DNA from 4 places in the Bacillus sp. FSL R5-0422 genome. Region 1 is predicted to be linked to each of the others. Evidence: riboswitches for the same ligand, from Rfam matches in the RefSeq annotation. Region 1 holds a riboswitch; each other region holds the start of a gene.
The links. Region 1 has a riboswitch for S-adenosylmethionine ahead of MKX52_RS14805 (methionine ABC transporter ATP-binding protein). Riboswitches for the same ligand answer to the same signal wherever they lie in the genome.
Positions count from the first base shown of each region.

Region 2: it holds a riboswitch for S-adenosylmethionine, as region 1 does, so the genes downstream of both, mtnK (S-methyl-5-thioribose kinase) here and MKX52_RS14805 (methionine ABC transporter ATP-binding protein) in region 1, are expected to answer to the same signal.
Region 3: it holds a riboswitch for S-adenosylmethionine, as region 1 does, so the genes downstream of both, MKX52_RS07350 (DUF2292 domain-containing protein) here and MKX52_RS14805 (methionine ABC transporter ATP-binding protein) in region 1, are expected to answer to the same signal.
Region 4: it holds a riboswitch for S-adenosylmethionine, as region 1 does, so the genes downstream of both, MKX52_RS05710 (methionine biosynthesis PLP-dependent protein) here and MKX52_RS14805 (methionine ABC transporter ATP-binding protein) in region 1, are expected to answer to the same signal.

Region 1 is NZ_CP152014.1:2,871,982-2,875,190, reverse strand. It holds gene MKX52_RS14820 (toprim domain-containing protein) at 1-244, shown strand, start outside; gene MKX52_RS14815 (thioredoxin family protein) at 257-559, shown strand; gene MKX52_RS14810 (SCP2 sterol-binding domain-containing protein) at 680-1,021, shown strand; SAM riboswitch class I at 1,124-1,232, shown strand; gene MKX52_RS14805 (methionine ABC transporter ATP-binding protein) at 1,387-2,412, shown strand; gene MKX52_RS14800 (methionine ABC transporter permease) at 2,405-3,073, shown strand; gene metQ (methionine ABC transporter substrate-binding lipoprotein MetQ) at 3,088-3,209, shown strand, end outside.
Region 2 is NZ_CP152014.1:1,261,591-1,264,799, reverse strand. It holds gene MKX52_RS06335 (pyridoxal phosphate-dependent aminotransferase) at 1-698, opposite strand, end outside; SAM riboswitch class I at 864-1,022, shown strand; gene mtnK (S-methyl-5-thioribose kinase) at 1,102-2,295, shown strand; gene mtnA (S-methyl-5-thioribose-1-phosphate isomerase) at 2,302-3,209, shown strand, end outside.
Region 3 is NZ_CP152014.1:1,460,722-1,463,930, reverse strand. It holds gene MKX52_RS07360 (inorganic phosphate transporter) at 36-1,100, opposite strand; gene MKX52_RS07355 (phosphoadenylyl-sulfate reductase) at 1,114-1,815, opposite strand; gene MKX52_RS07350 (DUF2292 domain-containing protein) at 1,852-1,965, opposite strand; SAM riboswitch class I at 2,062-2,164, opposite strand; gene pyrE (orotate phosphoribosyltransferase) at 2,304-2,942, opposite strand; gene pyrF (orotidine-5'-phosphate decarboxylase) at 2,950-3,209, opposite strand, start outside.
Region 4 is NZ_CP152014.1:1,148,078-1,151,286, forward strand. It holds gene MKX52_RS05700 (YjcG family protein) at 1-244, opposite strand, end outside; gene MKX52_RS05705 (esterase family protein) at 297-1,037, opposite strand; SAM riboswitch class I at 1,259-1,380, shown strand; gene MKX52_RS05710 (methionine biosynthesis PLP-dependent protein) at 1,460-2,578, shown strand; gene metC (cystathionine beta-lyase) at 2,575-3,209, shown strand, end outside.

The DNA of each region.
Region 1 (3,209 bases):
TGGCACGATCAGTACATCGAAGCTGGATCAGCTCGTAGACGAATTATTGGGGAAAGACGTTTACATATTAGCAGACAGTGACGATGCAGGCGACAAACTGCGGAAGCAATTTCGAAAAGAATTCCCTGAAGCGCTTCATCTTTTTGTCGACAGAACGTACCGCGAAGTGGCCGCTTCACCGTCAGCCCACATTGCATCTATCCTATTAGCTGCAAACATTGATGTTCATTCGAAATATTTATGAGGGTGGACGTATATGAAAGAGATTGAAGAACATGATTTCAAGGAAATAAAGGACGATTTATTTCTTTTATACTTATATACACCGTTTTGCGGAACATGCCAGCTGGCAAAGAAAATGCTTGCGGTCGTAGACACCATGCAGCCGGATGTACCTTTTTACGAAAATAACTTAAACTACTCACCAGGCTTTGCGAAGGCTTTTGAGATCGAAAGCGTTCCTTGCTTTCTACTGTTTAAAAAAGGCGAACTGGTGCAAAAAGGCTATGCCTTTCACTCTGTTCCATATCTTCATGAAATGATTGAAACCGCTAAATAAAGCGGTTTTTTGTCATATTTCAAGCAATTCATCTGAAAATTTGTCGAGTTATTTATAAAGGACAAGGGAATGTTTGTAGAGAAATGTTATGTATAACCAAATGACAGGGAGGTTATACATGTGGAAAAAGTGAAAACCCATGGTAACAAAGGGCAGCGCTTATTGCTAAAACCGCTGCTCTCATCATCATCCTTGAAGATTACATTTGAGGCGGAAACTGACTCTTGTACATTGATTGTGGATGAGCGTGGTGAAGTGAAGAAACTACCTGCAATTGAGTTATCGGATCTCATCTTTTATGGTGAGAGAAAAGAAATACTACAATTATTAGATGGAGATATGTCCTTACAGCAGTTAATTAGCAGGGGACAAGTGAAAGTAAAAGGGTCATTCCGCGCGCTCCTAAGACTAGAGGCGGTGCTCTGGCTGACGAACGGTTTTTTTCGAAAAATGATAACGTAGTCGTTTACTAGGAAATTAGCGATTTACAGCGTTGACATATCTCGGGTAGCATGATATTCTACGTTAGTAAAAACATGAACATCACATAAAACAACATATTTTCTCTTATTAAGAGAGGTGGAGGGACGTGCCCTATGAAACCCGGCAACCGTCAGCATAGCTGAAATTGGTGCCAATTCACTCAAAGCCGCAATGCTTTGAAAGATGAGAGAAAGGCGTATTGAACATAAAAGGCCTTTCTGCTTGCATTGCAGTTGGGTCTTTTTTACTGACCTCAAGCCAGGCGCGGAGCATGGCATCAGGAAGAATAAATAATGTATGTGATGGCAACCTATAGATTCAGCAAGAAAGCAGGTGAACAGACTGTGATCCATTTACAGAATGTATCAAAAACGTATCATTCAAAAAGCGGAAATGTTGATGCTGTGAAAGACGTCAACTTGGATATTGGTAAAGGTGAAATATTCGGAATTATTGGGTATAGCGGTGCCGGAAAAAGCTCGCTGATTCGCCTATTAAACGGTCTGGAGCTGCCAACAGAAGGAATTGTCGAAGTGGCAGGCAACCGGATCAATGAAGTATCGAATGCGAAACTTCGGAAAGCAAGACAAGAAATCAGCATGATTTTCCAGCACTTTAACCTACTTTGGTCAAGAACAGTGAGACAAAATATTATGTTCCCACTTGAGATCGCAGGTGTACCGACATCGAAACGGAGAGAGCGTGCGAATGAACTGATTAAATTAGTCGGTTTAGAAGGAAAAGAAAATGCGTATCCGTCTCAGCTTAGCGGCGGACAAAAACAGCGTGTGGGGATTGCGAGAGCATTAGCAAATGATCCAAAGGTTCTTCTTTGTGACGAAGCAACGTCAGCACTTGATCCGCAAACAACGGATTCTATCCTTGATCTTTTGGCAAATATCAATAAACGACTTGGACTGACGATTGTGCTGATTACACACGAAATGCATGTCATTCGCAAAATTTGTCATCGCGTGGCGGTGATGGAGAATGGACGCATTGTCGAAGAAGGCGAGGTATTACGCGTTTTCAGACAGCCGAAGGAAGAAATGACGAAGCGATTCGTCCAGCAGCTTGCTGAACCAGAGGAAGCGAAAGAAACAATCGAACACGTCTTAGAGCGCGTAAAAGAAGGTCAGGTCGTACGGTTGTCCTTTATTGGCGATTCTGCCGAGCAACCGCTCATCACTGAAATCATTCGATCCTTCAAGGTCGATGTAAATATCCTTCAAGGAAAGATTTCTCAAACGCAGGAAGGCGCGTTTGGAACACTCTTTATCCATATTAATGGAGAAGAGACTGAGGTAGAAAAAGCCATCGCCTATATCCAAAGCAAACAGGTTGAAATTGAGGTGATGACACATGTTTGAGAAATGGTTTCCGAACGTTGATTTAGAAGTCATTTGGAATGCAACGGGCGAAACGGTCTATATGACACTCATTTCATTGGCGTTTGCCTTTGTGATCGGAATTATTCTTGGACTCCTGCTTTTCCTTACAGGAAAAGGTGGTCTTTGGGAAAATAAACCGATCAATGCTGTCATCGGTGGAGTCGTCAACATTTTCAGATCGATTCCTTTTATCATTTTAATTATTCTTTTATTAGGGTTCACGAAATTCTTAATGCATACAATTCTAGGTCCAAATGCAGCACTGCCTGCCCTTGTCATTGGGTCAGCTCCATTCTATGCACGTCTTGTCGAAATTGCACTGCGTGAGGTAGACAAAGGAGTCATTGAAGCAGCACGCTCAATGGGAGCGAAAACATCGACCATCATATTCAAAGTATTGCTGCCAGAATCATTGCCAGCCCTCATTTCAGGTATTACCGTAACAGCGATTGCTTTAATTGGCTCAACTGCGATTGCAGGTGCAATTGGAGCAGGCGGACTTGGTGACCTTGCTTATGTGGAAGGATACCAATCTGGTAATACAGATGTCACACTTTTTGCCACTGTGTTTATTCTCATCATCGTCTTTATTATTCAAATAATCGGTGATTTGATTACAAATAAAATTGATAAACGATAAGGGAGGATTTATTCATGAAGAAATTGATTTTAAGTGCACTATTTCTAGCATTTGCAGGCATTTTAGCTGCATGCGGTTCATCTAATAACGCAAGTGATAGCAAAACCATTACGGTTGCGGCTTCAAAAACACCACA
Region 2 (3,209 bases), 1.6 Mb from region 1:
ATCCCCGTCTCTTTCGCTCCATCTGTTTGCAAAAAGCTGATCGGCTTTTCCCCATCAAACCCAATGCCGCCGTAGGCAAAATCATGGACAACACAGAGTTTGTGATCTTTAGCGAATGTCACGGTTTCTTCAAAAAATGATTGGCTTGCCATAGCACCTGTCGGATTGTTGGGATAATTTAAATACATCAACTTTGCTTTTTTCTTAACATCCTCAGGCAACCGGTCATAGTCAGGTAAAAAATCATTTTGCTCAAGTAGCGGCATCGTCACCATCTGAGCTCCAGCGAGCACGGCACCTGACCAATAATCAGGATAACCTGGATCTGGAACAAGGAGCGTATCACCCGGATTCAGCAAGCATTGCGGCAGCTCAACAAGTCCCGCTTTCCCGCCAAATAAAATCGCAATTTCCGTCATCGGATCAAGTGTAACCCCATATTCTCTTTCATAAAAGGCAGCGGCAGCCTTTTTTAATCTCGCTGTTCCGCGGAATGAGGAGTATTGATGATTTTCAGGTTTTGCGACCGCTTCTTGCATCGCTTTTACAATGTGCACGGGAGTTGGCTGATCAGGATTTCCCTGCCCTAAATTAATAATATCTGCGCCTTCCTCCACTTTTTTCTGCACTTTTTGCACAAGGGATGCAAAAAATTGTGTCGGTAATTGTTTCAATACATCTGACTGCTGAAATTCCATTTTTCTTCACCTTCTATTCAAGTTACGTAGCAATACAAACACTGTAATGGATTGTTTCACGAATTGTAAAGCAATTTTGAAAAAGGATTGACATGTGAACTGCAGCTCTGATAATATCTTGAATTAAGAAATGCAAGTAGACACGAAACAATTACATATTGATTTCTCTTATCGAGAGTTGGGCGAGGGATTTGGCCTTTTGACCCCAACAGCAACCGACCGTTAATACCACTGTGAAGTGGGGCGCAGCAAGTAAGCGCCAAGACAATTGTCTTATAGGGCACGGTGCTAATTCCATCAGACGTATGTGCTGAGAGATAAGAGAGGCTTTGAGCATACACGACATCAAGCCTCTTTCTCTCAGGAGAAAGAGGCTTTTTTATATGATTTGGAGGGGAAGCAATTGGTTACACTTACGGCATCATATGAAGAATTAACAGAAAGCTCGGCAGTTGCACTCGCAATTAGACTTGGCTTGATCCAAGAAAGCAGTCATTTGACATGTACGGAAATCGGTGACGGAAATTTAAATTACGTCTTTCATATTTTTGACCATAAACAAGAAAAAGGATTGATTATCAAGCAGGCACTTCCCTACGCCAAAGTGGTCGGAGAGAGCTGGCCACTTACATTAGACCGTGCGAGGATCGAAAGTGCTGCCCTAATCAAGCAGTCAGAATATACGCCGCACCTTGTACCAGCAGTCTATTATTCAGATACAGCTCTTGCTGTGACGGCTATGGAGGATCTATCACACCTAGAAATCGTCAGAAAAGGGCTAATTGCCGGAAAACAATATCCGCATTTATCTGATCATGTCGGAGAATTCTTAGGAAAAACACTTTTTTACACTTCTGACTTTGCCACAAATCCTAAAATCAAAAAACAATTTGTGAAGCAATTTACGAATCCAGATCTTTGTGACATTACCGAAAAGCTTGTCTTCACAGATCCTTTCTTTGATAGCAGCACAAATGATTTTGAAGAAGAATTAAGAGAAGTCGCCGAAGCGCTTTGGGCAGATCTTGAAGTGCAAGCAAAAGCAGCTGAATTGAAGCGTATTTTCCTGACATCTGCCGAAACACTTGTTCATGGAGATCTTCATACAGGCAGTATTTTTGCAAGTGAGACGGAAACAAAGATCATTGATCCAGAATTCGCTTTTTATGGTCCCTTCGGATTCGATATCGGTCACTTTATCGCCAACCTGTTCCTAAACGCTTTGTCTCGTGAAAATGAACACGATCAGCAGCACCTTTTTGACCATGTCGTCAATGTATGGGCGACCTTCAAGGAAGTGTTCGCAAAGGCTTGGAAAGAAGACAGCATTGAAGCGTTTAGTGTATCTGACAGCTTTTTAGAAACAACCTTTGACCGTATTTTAAAAGAAGCAACAGGCTTTGCAGGCTGTGAGCTTGTCCGCCGAACGATTGGCCTTGCTCATGCCGCTGATCTTGATGCGATTCCATCACCATCTAAACGGATTCAGCAGAAAAAAACAGCACTTACGCTCGGAAAAACATTCATCAAACAATATCATGCAGTGGAAACAGCGTCTGACCTCGTCGCATTATTCCAGCAATCTGTAAAGGAGTGACGGGTTTTGTCTAAAGAATTTGAAGTCCCCCGTTCTGTCGAATGGGAAGAAAACCATATTAACATTCTGAATCAGCAAAAATTACCGGCAGAAACCGTGTTTGAGCATCTATATACAAAAGAAGACGTGTATGATGCCATTGTCACGTTAAAAGTGCGTGGAGCACCTGCCATTGGCATTACAGCAGCTTTCGGACTGGCGCTCAGTGCCCAAGACATTGAGACAGAAGACATTGATGTGTTTCAACAAGAAGTCATTCAGATAAAAGAATATTTAAACAGTGCTCGTCCAACCGCTGTGAATCTAGCCTGGGCATTGGAGCGGTTGTTGCGGCGCATTGAGCGTGCAGCTTCAGTCAATGCAGCCAAAACAGACCTTGTCCATGAAGCCATTCAAATTCAAATCGAAGATGAAGAAACATGCAGACAAATCGGTCAAAATGCACTCCAGCTCTTTAAATCAGGTGATCGGATTATGACCATTTGCAATGCAGGTTCCATCGCCACAAGCCGTTACGGAACAGCCCTTGCTCCATTCTATTTAGCGAAAAAGAAAAATCTCGATCTTCACATTTATGCCTGCGAAACACGCCCTGTTCTCCAAGGGGCTAGACTGACAACATGGGAGCTCATGCAAGGCGGCGTAGATGTGACGCTCATCACAGATAATATGGCAGCTCACACGATGAAGGAAAAGCAAATTTCTGCTGTCATTGTTGGAGCTGATCGTATTGCCCGTAATGGAGATGCGGCGAATAAGATTGGCACGTTAAGTCTTGCTATTTTAGCCAAGCATTTTCAAATCCCATTTTTTATAGCTGCACCGCTGTCTACCTTTGATGTCTCAACTAAAGACGGATCAGATATTCCAATTGAAGAGCGTGACCCGCTGGAAGTAAAGGAATTTAACGGCGT
Region 3 (3,209 bases), 1.4 Mb from region 1:
TCATATTTAGTAGATGTTAATAGTCGGATTTAACATTAAATCCCGCCGCCCTGTTCATGAATCGAGCTGCTCTCATTTTTGACTGCCTTCATCAGACTTAGCGCACCAAGTGAGGCAAGCAGTACACTCATCATGATAAAGATAGAGTAATAGTCACCTTTTAAGAAAAGGCTCACTAGCAAATACGATAGACTAAGTGATAAAAAGGGTGATACTACCCACACTTTCAGCATTTTTTTCACCACATGTTTATGAAAAATATTAGGTCCACCTTTTGCCATGCCAAGTCCGATGATAGACGAGGAGGTGATTTGGGTAAGTGGAACAGGTAGCCCAAAAATAGAGCTGATTATGACAAGTCCAGCACCGGTACCTGAAAGCAATATCCCTTCGCCCGTTTGATAGCGGGTGATTTTCTTTCCATTTGTTTCTAGTACCCTTCTTCCTAATAAAAGAGCACCAAGTGCAACGAAAAGCCCACCGTAAAGCGTTCCTTGCCCAACAGATAAAATGCCTGAAGCAACAAGGGGACCTACAGCATTGGCGACATTGTTCATCCCAGCAGAAAATGCTTCTAGAAATCCACTAATGATCAAAATAATCGATAAAATCAAAGTGCCTTTTTTTGAAAAGGTTCGTTTCGGGAACATTCTGATGATTTTGACTACAATGAATGTAAAAAGAAAAGCAACAATAGGAATGATGACCCAAAAGGACACGATGACTAAAATGGATTTCACATACAATACTTTATACGCTACCGCAACTCCAACGACAGCACCTACTGTCACCTCACTCGTTGATAAAGGGATCGCCATCAAATTCGCTATAAAGAGTGATAATGCAGCAGAACCAATAATAATACAAACAATTTCAAGTGTAATGACGGATTCAGGCATAATGCCAGAACTGATGGTTTTGACGACCTCACCGCCGCCAATGACTGAACCTGCTAAAATCCCAACCGCACATACACTGAGTGCATAGATCGGCTTTCGAATCGCGCCTGATCCGTATGCGATGCCCATTGAAGCAGCTGCACCACTCGCGCCAATGTTTAGCGCGAAAAATAAACTAAATAAAATTGCGGCAATTTCCATACACTATGCTCCCTTACTCATGTAATCCGCACTCAGTCTTAGCTGTGCCTGACCATCTGCCAGACCGCAGATCCTCGGCAGTAAATGCTGGCTGTGTACACGGCGCACAGCCGATACTTGGATATCCCTGATCATGCAGCGGATTATAAGTAAGTTCTTCTCTAGATGCATATCTCCATATGTCCTTCCACGTCCAGTGGATAAGCGGACATACTTTCACTGATTTGAATTTTTCATCCTTATTTAAAAAATTCGTCCCTGCTCGCTTAGGTGACTGCTCTCTTCTTAAGCCAGAAAGCCATGCAGGATAGCCCGATAACGCTTCTTGCAAAGGAATGACCTTCCGCATATGGCAGCAGCTTTGAGGATCCGTTTTCCATAGTTGATCACCATGTTGATCGTTTTGCTCCTCGACCGTCAGCTCAGGGGTTTTCAGCACAATATCTAAACCCGGGTATCTTTCCTTTACCGCATCAATTGTGTCGTACGTTTCCTTAAAATGCAGACCTGTATCTAAAAAGACAATTCTTGCATCCTTTTTTACTTTCGCAATCAAATCAATAAGGACGATGCCTTCAATACCAAAGCTACATGCATAAACGAGCTGATCACCATAATGACCGTATGCCCATTTCAGCACAGATAAGGCCCCTTTATACAAATCATCTTCTTGAAATGTAATGGACGGCTCTTGCCAATTTTCATAAGTTAACATTGTTTCTCCCCTTCCGGAGTATCACTACTCTTCGCACTACGTCAACTGAATTTTTCTGTTTTCTTCCACTTGAATCACTTGACCGTCCTGAACAATCAGTGCAACTAAACTGAATTCATATCCCCAATCAGTTTCTGCATAGGCTTCAATTAAGTATTCATCCTGCTTTTGCTCTCACTTCCCCCTCACCATTAAAATAAAAAAACTTCCTTTCAGTCCGAAAGAAAGATGAGGAAGCTCACGATTTCCTTATCTTTCAAAATAGAATCATTTTGCAGGAAGTAGCACCTTGCATATCGCAGGTTGCCGGGCTTCATCGGGCCAGTCCCTCCACCTCTCTGGATAAGTGTTTTAATTTGTCTTAAATATTAACACAATTCAAACAAAAGTCAACCCGACTTTATTGATAGGATTAGTTTTTATTTAAATTTGAGTCTATTTTACTATTTTTAACCAAATAAAAAAGCTGTGCGATTGTGCACAGCTTTTTAGACGGTTTCTTCCATCCAAGATTCAGAGGAAGGATCTTGTCTCCAGCATTTCAATTTATTCATAGCAGAAGGCTCGATTGCTTTCAGTTCAAGAGCCACGTCTGTCAGTGTGTCATAGTCTGTTAGAGTAACATATGGAATGTTTTTCTCTTGGAATGCTGCCGTAGCTTTTGGCAAACCGTATGTGAAGATCGCGGCAACGCCTAGTACGTCACAGCCCGCTTCTTGAAGAGCAGCGACCACTTCAAGTACACTGCCTCCTGTTGAAATTAGATCTTCTACGACGACTACCTTTTGGCCTTTTGATACGGCACCTTCAATTTGATTCCCTTTTCCATGTGCTTTTGGCTTACTTCTGACATAACACATCGGAGCATTCAGACGGTCTGCCGCTAATGCCGCATGCGGGATGCCTGCTGTTGCAGTACCAGCAATCACCTCTGCTCCCTCAAAATGAGTGAGAATCAACTCTTTCAGACCTTCGGCAATGTCGTGTCTGACTTCTGGATAGGACAAGGTAAGACGATTGTCACAATAGATCGGTGATTTGATACCGCTTGCCCATGTAAACGGTTCGTCTGGCTTCAATGAGACCGCTTTGATTTGTAATAGGTGTTTAGCGATTTTCGTTTTCATCTGGCAGTCACTCCCACTCTTTCAAAATTTGATGATAGGCTTCCAATGGTTTATCAGCTTTTGTGATTGACCTTCCGACAACAATTTGTGAAACTCCTTGCTTTTTTGCATAAGCAGGGGTCGCCACGCGCTTTTGATCATCGGTCTGATCATTTAGTAAACGAATCCCTGGCGTAACAGTGAGGAAGTCAGGTGAGATATGCTCATGAAGGGCTTTGGATTCATGAACAGAGCAAACAACACCGTCTAGTCCACTGTCATATGCCA
Region 4 (3,209 bases), 1.7 Mb from region 1:
TAACGTTGTTTACAGGAGCGAATGAACTGAATTTTTTAATACGTAATGTAATAGGAGAAGCATTTTTTGCATACTCTCTTAGCGTTGAGACGACATCAGCCGCTTCTAGATCCGTTAATTCAAAAGGTGTTCTAAGTGTTAAATGAGGCGGTATGAGTGCATAGTTCGGATCATAACGCTTCCGGTAAGAGTTCGCAATATCTTGCAATTTTTTTGATGGAAATAAAACAACTCCGTATTTCATCTTGTTCCCTCCTGATTAAGAAAGTATTTATTATTGTTTATTATAACAAAATTCAGTTGATTAACGAATATGGGAGCATTCTTTTTAACGAAGACGCAATGAGCGGTTGCCAAAACGTCCATTTATGATCCCCTTCGAATGTCTCAAATAAATAATCTGCACCTGACTGTTCAAGAAGTGCCTTTAAATCGTCGTTCGGCTGAATAAAATCGAGCACTTGACCATCTGTCGTTTTCACAGCCGTTTCTTCCAGTCCAATTTGATGGATAATCGCATAATGAGAAAGGGCTGTCGACTGTTTAACAGCTTCTAAGACTGAATCATCAACGTAAGGTGACTGCAAAATGAGCCCGCCAAATAAAGAAGGATAATCAATCGCTGTCATAAGAGAAATCGTAGCACCCAGAGAATCACCAATAAACGTGCGTCCTGAGCCAATTTGATAGGTTGGATAGTGCATATCAATATAAGGGACAAGTTCATTTGCTAAAAAGCGTTTATACGCCTCAAATTTTGTGCCATCTGGATGATACGTATTCCTTCTTTCGGTGACATTTTCATAAGGGACACCAATGATAATAGAGCGTTCCATTTCTTTGTTTTGCATCAATTCTTCTGCCTGTCTGCCTATTTTGCCTAAACGGAAATAATCATGACCATCTTGGGCAATGATGACATGATATGTATAAAGGGGGGAGTAATTGACTGGCAAATAGATCAAAAGGGTCATATCCGCCCCAAGTTCTTTTGAATGTAAGGTTTCTTCTTGAATAATGCCTGTTTTCTTCACCATAATCCATTCCTCCAGCTAACCGATTTCATCACAAAGTGAAACGTTTCCATTCATTGTAACATGAAAAATAGCGTTGTTCCTATATGCTAACATGCATTCAATTCAGTTAACACCGAATCTGTTATAAAATACAGAAAATTTCAATTAATTGTTCAGATTCCTCTTGAAAAATGAGATTTAATGCGTTACAGTATTAAGAATTAGAACAGACAGACAACACATTCTTATCGTGAGAGGTGGAGGGACTGGCCCTTTGAAACCTCAGCAACCGGTATGCATCACTTCATGTGATGTACCAAGGTGCTAAATCCAGCAAGCAGCTTTTTTGCTTGGAAGATAAGAGGAAGCGATTAAAACCCCTTCTTCTTATGAAGAAGGGGTTTTCTGTTTTGAAATCAGATTTTTACTTAGGATGGTGTCAAATGACAGAACATGTGGAAACGACATTAGCGCAAATTGGAAACCGTAGCGAAGAGGCGACTGGTACGGTCAGTCCCCCCGTTTATCTTTCAACAGCATACAGACATAGAGGCATAGGGGAATCAACCGGATTTGATTACATTCGAACGAAAAACCCAACAAGGCAGCTTGTAGAGGATGCGATTGCTTCACTCGAAGAAGGGACGGCCGGATTTGCCTTCAGTTCGGGAATGGCTGCGATCCAAACGATCATGGCGCTATTTGAAAGTGGTGATGAACTCATCGTCTCATCAGACCTATATGGCGGTACATACCGTTTGTTTGAAAACGAATGGAAAAAGTACGGCTTACGTTTTCTTTACGATGATTTTTCAGATGAAGACTGTTTACGCTCTAAAATCACAACAAACACAAAAGCAGTCTTTATTGAGACGCCGACAAATCCACTTATGCAAGAAGCGGATATTCAAAAAATAGCGAAGATTGCAAAAGAACATGGCGCTTTGGTCATTGTCGATAACACCTTTTACACACCTGTTTTGCAAAAGCCGATTACGCTTGGAGCGGACATTGTGATTCATAGCGCAACCAAATATTTAGGCGGACATAATGACGTTCTTGCAGGGCTTGTCGTCACAAAAGGAGAGCAGTTGTCTGAAGACATGTTCCAGCATCAAAACGCGATTGGAGCGGTTCTATCACCATTTGACTCATGGCTATTAATGAGAGGGATGAAAACACTGGCTCTTAGAATGCGCCAGCACGAGGCAAATGCGCAGGAGCTAGCCGAGTTTTTAAAGAAACAGCCAGAAATTCAAGATGTCCTTTACCCAGGCAAGGGAGGAATGCTGTCATTCCGTGTAGCCGAAGAAGACTGGGTCAATCCATTTTTAAAGCAGCTGAAAACGATTTGTTTTGCTGAAAGTCTTGGCGGAATTGAAAGTTTTATCACGTATCCTGCGACGCAAACGCACATGGATATTCCTGAGGAAATTCGCATTGCAAACGGTGTGTGTAACAAACTGCTCCGTTTCTCCGTTGGTATTGAGCACGTAGATGACCTGAAGGCAGACCTAAAGCAGGCACTATCACAAGTAAAAGAGGAGGTACATGCCAAATGACCACACATGATTGGACATTCGAAACCCAACTCGTTCATAACGCATTCAAAACAGACCGTTCAACAGGTGCAGTCAGTGTGCCGATTCAGCATGCGTCCACCTTTCATCAAAGCAGCTTTGATGATTTTGGTCAATATGACTACTCAAGATCGGGGACTCCTACACGTCAAGCGTTAGAGGATACGATTGCGGCGCTAGAAGGAGGAACGAGAGGGCTTGCTTTTGCATCTGGCATGGCAGCCATCTCCACTGCTTTTCTTCTATTATCAAAAGGAGATCACGTCCTTGTCACAAGAGATGTGTATGGTGGTACATTTCGTATGATCACCCAAGTTCTTTCGAGATTCGGCATTGAGCATACCTTTGTGGACATGACGGATTTGAATGAAGTCAAAAAAGGCATTCAATCGAATACGAAGGTCATTTACATGGAAACACCGTCAAACCCGACGCTAGGAATTACGGATATAGAGGGCGTCGTCCAGCTTGCGAAAGAACATGACTGTCTGACATTTTTAGATAATACATTTTTAACACCGGCTCTTCAGCGTCCGCTCGACCTTGGCGTTGACGTTGTCCTGCACAGCGCAACGAAATTTTTGAGCGGTCACAGTGATGTGCTGTCAGGCTT